DNA from 3 places in the Colwellia sp. F1 genome. Region 2 is predicted to be linked to each of the others. Evidence: predicted binding sites of a transcription regulator. Region 2 holds the regulator's gene; each other region holds the start of a gene.
The links. The regulator LexA, encoded in region 2, represses DNA repair genes until DNA is damaged. The targets are predictions, from matches to a motif close to TACTGTATNNNNATACAGTA.
Positions count from the first base shown of each region.

Region 1: AC0UA9_RS11875 (YebG family protein) is a predicted target of LexA. The motif match lies at 1,370-1,389, and genes of this name have one in related genera.
Region 3: AC0UA9_RS06170 (DNA topoisomerase III) is a predicted target of LexA. The motif match lies at 1,110-1,129, and genes of this name have one in related genera.

Region 1 covers NZ_JBWDLI010000011.1:80,824-84,083, forward strand. The annotation lists gene mrcB (penicillin-binding protein 1B) at 1-1,300, shown strand, start outside; gene AC0UA9_RS11875 (YebG family protein) at 1,477-1,902, shown strand; gene AC0UA9_RS11880 (M48 family metallopeptidase) at 1,948-2,703, shown strand; gene thrA (bifunctional aspartate kinase/homoserine dehydrogenase I) at 3,153-3,260, shown strand, end outside.
Region 2 covers NZ_JBWDLI010000004.1:300,916-304,175, forward strand. The annotation lists gene coxB (cytochrome c oxidase subunit II) at 1-930, opposite strand, end outside; gene lexA (transcriptional repressor LexA) at 1,521-2,153, opposite strand; gene AC0UA9_RS05760 (type II secretion system protein N) at 2,290-3,054, opposite strand; gene gspM (type II secretion system protein GspM) at 3,227-3,260, opposite strand, start outside.
Region 3 covers NZ_JBWDLI010000005.1:90,017-93,276, reverse strand. The annotation lists gene AC0UA9_RS06175 (beta-ketoacyl synthase) at 1-1,006, shown strand, start outside; gene AC0UA9_RS06170 (DNA topoisomerase III) at 1,175-3,112, shown strand; gene AC0UA9_RS06165 (adenosylmethionine decarboxylase) at 3,114-3,260, opposite strand, start outside.

The DNA.
Region 1 (3,260 bases), on a different contig from region 2:
GGAAATGGTAGGCTCACCGTTATCAATACGTAAAAATAGACGTTTTAAAACACAAGAATACCCGGCTTATGTGCAGCTAGTACAGCAAGAGCTAAATCAGTTGTTGCCTTCATCTTTACAACAAAATGGGATTCGAGTATTTACGGGCTTTTCTCACCTTGCACAGCAGCACTTAGAGCAAACGGTTAAGGAGCAGTTAGCGACATTAGAGCTAAAGTATCAGCAGAAAAACTTACAAACAGCTATGATAGTAACCGATATTAAAAGCGCCGAAATTAGAGCCATTGTCGGCGACAGAAAACCAGGTTATGCTGGCTTTAATAGAGCCATCAATGCGAAACGGCCTATTGGGTCGCTTATTAAGCCAGCAATTTATTTGGCCGCTTTAGAGCGTTATGAGCAGTTTAATTTTGCCACATTACTGGCTGATAAACCCATAACACTGGCGAATGGTGTTACCAGCGAAGTCACACCGAATAACAGGCAAAGCAGCAAAAACTGGCAGCCAAGAAATTATGATGGTAAGTATCGCCAGCAAGTCCCCTTAATGGATGCTTTAGTTAATTCACTTAATATTCCAACCGTTAACCTAGGGATGGCTTTAGGTTTAGAAAACGTTGCCAAAGCTATTCATTTACTTGGTTTTAATAACGATATTACGATGCGTCCCTCCATGCTGCTTGGCGCATTAAACATGTCACCTGTACAAGTGAATCAGCTGTACTTAACAATTGCTAACCAAGGCTATGCTGAGCAAGCGCACGCAATTAATACAATAGTTTCGAGTAAAGGAGAAACCTTGTGGCAGCATCACAGCGCTAATACACAAGTTATTTCGGCAAATGCTGCTTACTTGATGGATTATGCCCTAACCAAAGTAACAGAAATAGGCACGGCTAAATCGCTTACTTGGCGCTTAAATAACCATTTGCTGGCCGGAAAAACAGGCACAAGCAACGATTTACGTGATAGCTGGTTTGTTGGCTATGATAACAAACACCTAGTGACAACTTGGATAGGCAAGGATGACAACCAGCCAACCAGTTTAACAGGCAGTAGCGGTGCCTTAGTATTATTTGCAGACTTTATGAACAAGCAAGGTGTTATGGATAAAGAGCGTGTACAGCCGAATGCGATTGCCATGACCTTATTTGAGAAGAAAACTGGTCACGCAGTGACTGCACAATGTGATAACACCCAAAGTTATCCAGCTATTTCAGCAGGCGTGATGATAAAGCAAGGTTGTCTTGAAGAAAAAGCCGATGAACGCTCTTGGTTTGAAAAGTTATTTTCTGACTAATGCAGGCAACTAACACGGGCTTAGTTTTAAAAAATACCGTTGAAAAAATCGCTTAGTCAATAAAATATTAACTGTTTTTATATACAGTTTTTTATTTTGTTGTGCTATTGTTTACTGGTTAACAATAAATTCAATTTTTTATTGTTGCTCTCTTTTTACATGAGTAAGGAATAATAATGGCAGTTGAAAGTCGATTCGTCGTCATTAGGCACGGTGTGGAGGCAAAAACATTTATGGACAAAAAATCAGCAGATGAATATGACAAAATGTTGGATATGGCTGATAACTTGGCCGATATGTTTGCACAGTCACCGGTAGCGCTAAGCGATAACGTAAGTGAAGAATTAAGTATTTATTTAGCCCAACACCGTGAAGCCGTTTTAGTGGCATTACTGGCGAAAAAACCCGCTAAAACGCCGGTGAAAAAAGTAGCGCCTAAAAAAATGACTGATGCGACGTTAGCTAAATCGTCAGATAACACCGCACCAGTTGAACAAGAAACAAAGACAACAGCTGATGAACAAATAGCGAACAAAGATGCTGCGTTAAAAGCTAAACCAGCTAAATCAGCTAAACCAGCAAAGTTAAGTAAGGTAAGTTAATTTTTTTGTACTAGTGAAGGTGTTCAAACAAGTTAATATAACGTTATGATTAGTTATCAAGTTGTCCGAAGCCGCCGTAAAACAGTTGCGTTACAGGTAAAGCAAGGACAGGTGCTTGTTCGCGCCCCTTATCATGTAGATGCGCAGTTTATTCGTTTATTTGTTAAGAAAAAAAGCGCATGGCTAAAAGATAAAGTTACCAAGCAACAACAAATGGTCGATTTATCGTGTAATTTCAATCAAGGTGCGACATTATTTTTATTGGGGCAATTAGTCACACTAAATATTGTTGTGGCAAGGGCAGCCAACACTGTTGCTAATAAACGAGGCAGTCAACCGAAGGTTTTTATGAGCAAAGACGCTCACCAGCAGTCAATGCTTACGGTGACACTGTCAGCGAGTATAGCCAATAAAAATCGAGATAAACTAGCATTGGCTAAAGTAGTAAAAAAACAGCTTGAAGCGTACTTTAAGGAACAAGCGCAACAACTTATATTACCCAAAGTCGCGTATTACGCCAATTTAACGCAGTTAAAGCCTAGTGCAATTAAAATAAGGCAGTACCGTGCGCGATGGGGAAGTTGCAATAGCCGAGGCGAGTTAAGTTTTAATTACTTATTAATGATGCTGCCAATAGAAGTTATTGACTATGTGATTGTGCATGAGCTGTGTCACTTACGTCATTTAAACCATTCAAAGCACTTTTGGCAGTTAGTTGCGCAGCACTTTCCAGATTATATTACTGCTACAGAATGGATAAAAACCCATCAGTCAGCTTTGTATTGGCAAACGCCTTCTTAGTTAGCACTATCATAATGAGTAAGTGAATAGGCAGGAAGTTAGTTAAGTTTTTTATTATAATTTAAGTTAAAAGCCAACAAAAATAACGATGTAAAGCTTGAACTTGGCGAAGATTTTCTGACAGTGACTTATGTATCTTCAACTATTATTGTTGATGAGGCTGTTAATCAATTAGCTTTATCCTATTTATGCTAAAATAGCATTTGGGTAAATATGCATAACCTATAATTTTTTATTCTGCTTTTATCAGGCGAATAGGTATTGACAGTGCCCCGTAAATAAGGCATTTTATCCCCCATGAAAATGACTATTAGCCAAATTATTATTATTACCACCACCAACACCCAAAAGGGATGATGGTTGCCGGCTGATGTGTAAAAAATATTTATCAAAGCTCGTAACTTGTAAAAAGGTTACGAGCTTTTTGCTTTCAAGAAAGGGAAAAAATAATGCGTGTACTTAAATTTGGTGGCTCATCGTTGGCATCAGCTGAGCGTTTTCGTCAAGTAGCCAATATCATCAAAGATAACAGCCAACAATCAAAAATAGCTGTTGTT
Region 2 (3,260 bases):
CCCCGTTGGTTGGTGGCAGGCTGCACAATGAGCCATATAAGTTGTTTCACCTAACTGCATTAACTCCTCTTTACTCAGAGAAGCAGTTAAAGAGGCCCGCTCAGCATCAGCGGCTTTTGCGGTTAAAGCATGCTGTTCTTTCAACCATGCGTCATAATCTTCGCTCGATTTCACTTCAACAACAATGGGCATAAAACCATGGTCTTTACCACAAAGCTCAGCACATTGGCCACGATAAATGCCAGGTTTATCTACATTCGTCCATGCCTCATTGATAAAACCAGGGTTAGCATCTTGTTTAATTGCAAAGGCAGGCACCCACCAAGAGTGAATAACATCATCGGAGGTAATAAGAAATCGAACTTTTTTATTGGCAGGGATAACTAAGGGTTTGTCAACTTCAAGTAAATAGTTTTCACCTTTAGCTGTCTCATTGCCTTTAAAGCTACCATTTTGATTCTCATATTGCTCTCTTGGTGTTGAAAGCACAGAGTAATACTCAATGTTTTGATCAAAGTATTTATAGTGCCACTTCCACTGAGACCCTGTTACTTGGATAGTAATGTCGGAATTTTCATTATTTTCCATGCTAATTAGTGTATTAGTGGCAGGGATAGCCATGGCGATAAGTATAATGACAGGGATGGCAGTCCAAAGTATCTCAACCTTGGTGCTTTCATGAAAATCAGCGGCTTTTGCTCCTTTAGATTTACGATGAAATATCATTGACCAAAACATGATACCAAAAACTACAACACCAATACCAGTACATATATAGAGTGCAAGCATATGTAAATCATACACTTCTCTACTAATCGCTGTTGCTCCTTTAGTCAAATTTAACTGTGAATTTGACCAGGCCGAACTAGAAAAAAGGCTTAAAATAAATAACCCAATTCCCATCAACCTACGATGGTTAGCTCTCTTCACTCAACTTCTCCCTCATTATTACCTACTTAAGCTAAAAAATGATTTTAAATATCACTTCAAAAACAAAGGTATAAGAAATAGAAAACAGAAAAGCAGCAATGTACTTCATACTCATTAAACTGATTAACTGTTAATTTAGTTATTATTTTCAAACAAGATAGTAATACCCTATTTAAAATTTATTAAATTAACTGACGTGAAACTGCTAACTCAGCACTACATGAATGTAATAGTAAGTTTGGGTATCGAATTAGCACATCAACGTCTTTTTATTTTTATACAGTTCTTGCTTATTATTTTGTTCGATTCCCACTCTAGAATCGCTCAAAACTTGATCTACGTCAAATGGTAATTATAAAAAAAAGCTGTAGTATCAATAGAGTAAGCACTCTAAAGCTTTGGAATAGCTTGATAGATATAGCCTATAGCTTTTTTCATTGATCTTATATTTACTAAGAATTATTGGCTATATAACAAGCAAAGTGGGTTTTATTAGTTAAATCGGGTGATATATAGGGGGATAGATAAGAAAGGTGTTGCCGCCAAAGTCTTTAGCAGCAATTGATTAAAAAAGACTAAAGCAACGCAGTTTACATCCAATTACCGTTACGAATTACGCCAACGGCAAGCCCTTCAACATTGAATTCTTGGCAAGTAAGATCGACCTTTATTGGCTCAAAATTATCATTTTCTGCGACTAAATAAACAACATCACCGTCTCGTTTGTAACGCTTAACCGTGACCTCGTTCTCTACTCTAGCAACAATGACCTGACCATTTTGAATATCGCTGGTTTGATGTACTGCTAATAAATCACCATCTAGAATGCCAATATTTTTCATACTTTCGCCATTAACTCTTAACAAGTAATTGGCGGGAGGATGAAACAAATCACCATTCATTTCATAATGTTGTTCAATATGCTCTTCTGCTAATATAGGTTCACCTGCAGCAACGCTACCCACCAGTGGCAAGCCTTCTACTACATTAAATTGCTCAGCTAAACGTATGCCACGCGAAGTGCCTGGCAACATTTCTATATAGCCTTTTTTTGCCAAGGCCTTTAAATGCTCTTCGGCAGCATTAGCTGATTTAAAACCAAAAAAAACTGCTATTTCAGCTCTTGTAGGTGGCATTCCTGTTGCTTGAATGTTTTCTTTTATTAAATCAAATATTTGTTGCTGGCGCTTAGTTAAAGGTTTTAATTTATTTACGATTGGCATTAGCTTTTCCTTTCTAGGTAAAACGCTGTATTTATTCACAACTGTTATTATATACAGCCACAAGGTAAACACAAGGTTTTACTGCTTACTAGCAAGGGTTACCTATCCTACTTTACTAACGCACTCACCTTTATACTCAGAAGACTAAGCGATAACGACCCTGACTGTCTTGTCTACCCAAAAACGGCAGGGCGTCATTAAGGGCGGCAGGAAATTTAGCGCCAGGTTGTAAATATCCTTCACCTGATACTTTACCGCCTTGTGCAACATACGCGGTAAAGGTTAACCCTAAATCATTTTTAGGTGACATTACTAGCGCTAGCGTGCCTTGGTCACAGCTAATATCGGCAGTTAATATGCCTAACGGTACAGTACGAGACAGAGCAGTAACACCAGCTTTAGACCACGCGCCATTGCCTGTTGCACTAACGCATTGATTGTTTTTGCTAAAATCAATTTCCGCTGATGCAACAGTTAAGGTGACATCACCTTGCGCTAACATAGGTAAAGGTAGCGGTAGTTGTTGTGCTATTTCATTAGCGCTTATTAACATATTAGCATTGCTTATTTTTGCTTTCGTTGACGACAGTACTAGATCAAAAGCCCCTTCTGGACCAGCATTAAACGGGTCACCAAATGTGATTGATAACTTAGGGGTTAATGACAATAAAGACCAAGGGCTTAACTGTGCGCTAACCTTGTTAATAGGCGTACCATTTATGACAACTTGTGCGATATTAGTGTGCCAAATACTGCCGCTAACGCCTGAAAGGTAAAGGCTTTTTTTAACATTATTAGGTAATGGTACTTGCTGTAAAACGAATGCGCTTGGCAAGGTAGCAATTACAAAGCCAAGATAAGCGATGACAAAAATAATGCCCATGGCAAGGTTTTTTTTCATTAGTAGTCTCTGTTTAACATTTGAAATTATAAGTACTAGCCGCTAGATTTTAGGCGTTGGGCTCTAGATGCTAGACGCTATTTTTGCTTAATTTTCACATCTGCCTGAATTTTATTCAGGCACCAGTTTTTATTATTGTTATGCACAATTAACCTTTACACTTTCCAGCTTATTACCGCCCAAGCTGTAAACGCCTCACCTTCACT
Region 3 (3,260 bases), on a different contig from region 2:
TAGAGTACGTGTTGCTATTGTTGGTAGTGCTGAAGCGCCTATTACACCTGAAGTTATAGAAGGTTTTGGTAATATGAGTGCGTTAGCCAACGAGGAAGGATTAAAAAAACTTGATAACAGTGACACGGCAGATCACCGCCGTACTAGCAGACCCTTTGGAAACAACTGTGGTTTTACTATTGGTGAAGCTGCACAGTTTGTGGTGTTGATGGACGATGCCCTTGCCCTTGAGATGGGGGCTAAAGTTATGGGGTCAGTTGCTGATGTTTTTGTCAATGCAGATGGTTATAAAAAATCAATTACGGCACCTGGGCCGGGTAATTATATTACCATGGCAAAGTCGGTGGCGTTAGCACAAACTATTTTAGGTAAAGAGTCATTACAAAAACGCAGTTTTATTCTAGCGCATGGTTCAAGTACCCCGCAAAACCGTGTTACTGAGTCATTAATTTATGACCGTATCGCAACAAGCTTTGCTATTAATAATTGGCCTGTTGCAGCGCCTAAAGCCTTTGTAGGTCATACTATTGGCCCTGCTAGTGGCGACCAAATGGCAATGGCTTTGGGTATTTTTAGTGACAATATTATGCCAGGTATTACTACGATTGATAAAGTAGCTGACGATGTACATAGTGATCGCTTAAACATTGCCACAGAACACTGGCATTGCGGTGACATGGATGTGGCTTTTATTAACTCAAAAGGTTTTGGTGGCAATAACGCTACAGCGGTAGTGCTTTCGGCAAAAGTAACAATGGCAATGATGCACAAACGTTATGGTGAAAAAGCAATGGCTGAGTATCAGCAAAAGCTAACCCAAGTTGAACAAGCGCAAAATGATTATCGTCAACGTGCTAACCAAGGTGAGTTTAATCTTATTTATAAATTTGGTGAAGGCTTACTCGACGAAAACTTAATGGATATTAGTGATGAAAGTTTAACCTTTGCTGAATTTAAGCATAAAATCACTTTACCGAACAAAAACCCATTTGAAGATATGATGTAATCGCTCACTAAGCCTGCTTTAGCGCCATAATAAACAGCAGCAGTGTGGGCATAAAACCTAACGAGTAGTAAATTTAACAGACTCAATGGTGAGTGATAAATACTGCTGTACATAAACACAGTTAGTGCGCTATATTTGTTATATCACCTGCTTATATCTGTCTTATCATTGAAACTATACATTGCTGAAAAGCCGAGTTTAGGAAGAGCTATTGCCGCAGCACTTCCTAAGCCTCATAAAAACCACAAGACCCATATAGAAGTTGCTAACGGCGATGTTGTTAGTTGGTGCGTAGGACATATTTTAGAGCAAGCTGATCCCGAAGACTATGATGAGCGCTTTAAAAAGTGGTCGATGGAAACACTACCTATGCTACCCCAGCAATGGCAGTTAAAGCCTATTGCTCGCACACGTGCTCAGCTAACCGCGCTACGTAAGCTAGTAAAACAAGCGGATGATCTTATTCACGCCGGTGATCCAGACCGAGAAGGGCAATTGCTAGTGGATGAAGTGATTGATTATTTAAAGGTTTCAAAAACTAAAAAATTAAGAGTAAAACGCTTATTAATTAGTGACTTGAACTTGCCTGCTGTTAAACGTTCACTTAATGCGCTTAAAGCTAATCAAGATTTTATGCCATTATCAATCTCAGCATTAGCACGCTCACGCGCTGATTGGCTTTATGGCTTAAACTTAACTAGAGCATACACACTACAGGGGCAAAAGCACGGTTATAACAGTGTTTTGTCAGTAGGGCGTGTACAAACCCCCGTTTTAGGATTAGTTGTGCGGCGTGAGCAAACAATTGCGGCATTTGTTTCTAAGCCGTATTACCAAGTTCTCGCGCATTTAGCCCTTAAAGAATCACAAGGTAACAATGGCTGTTTTACAGTGAAATGGCAACCAAGTGAGGCATGCCAGCAATATTGTGATGATGAAGGGCGCGTGTTGGTTAAAGCATTAGCTGAAAATGTGGTTAGCAGAATCAATAACCAGCCGGCTACGGTAGAAGAGATTAAAACAGAACAAAAACAACAAAACCAGCCGTTACCTTTTAATTTATCTAGCTTACAAATTTCGGCAGCTAAGCAGTTTTCAATGAATGCAAAGTTAGTACTGGACGTTTGTCAGGCGCTTTATGAAAAGCATAAACTGATTACCTACCCGCGCTCAGATTGCCGTTATTTACCTAAAGAGCAATTTAAACAAGCCGCAGGTATTCTTAACAATTTGGCGAACTCGAGTTTACCTTGCAGCGAACAGGCAAAGCATGCCGATAGCACTATGAAAAGTAACGCCTGGAATGATAAAAAAATAACGGCTCACCATGCCATTATTCCAACAGAAAAATCGCCGAATAATATTAATTTAAATTCATTTGAAAAAAATATTTATCTATTAATTACACGACAATATTTGGCGCAGTTTTATCCTGTTTATCGTTATCAGCAAACAAAATTAACAGTGAAAATCGCCGGTGGACTTTTTATTACCACGGCCAAAGTTGAACAACAACAAGGCTGGAAAGTACTTTTTCCTTATAATGACAAATCTTCAGCGTCTAAAGATACATATTTGCCGGCTTTAACAAAAGGGCAGGTGCTTCATTGTCAGCGCGGTGAGCTCATAGAAAAACAAACCTCGCCACCAGAGTCTTTTACTGATGCAACTTTACTTGGTGCTATGACAGGCATCGCGCGCTTTGTTAGTGATGTAAATATTAAAAAAATATTGCGAGATACCGATGGTTTAGGTACAGACGCCACCCGAGCAGGGATTATTGATTTACTCTTTAAACGTGACTTTTTACAGCGACAAGGGAAAAAAATTGTTGCCACTGATATTGGCAAAGCACTTATTAATGCACTGCCTGTTAAAGCAACCTTACCTGATATGACCGCACAGTGGGAGTCTACGCTAACCGCTATTTCAGAAAAAAACGCCAGTTATAACAGCTTTATGCAACCACTTATTAACACGATTACTGAAATGGTTTTAGAAGCGAGCCAGCAATCGTTTGCAAATTTACCTAAAGTGGCTTTTAAACCTAAAAGAAAATTTACTCGCAAAAAAACTTATGCGCGTAAAACAGCGCGTACCTCATAAGTTAAAGCGCATGGTTTAATCCAGTAATGTCTAGCGTTAACGGTGCTGAATATTGTGTTTCAGGGGTAATAAAACTCGCAAAATGAACGAGATTACCATTGTCTAGCACTTTACTGACCAACGAACTGCTGATGTAAGTGTGGTGTAT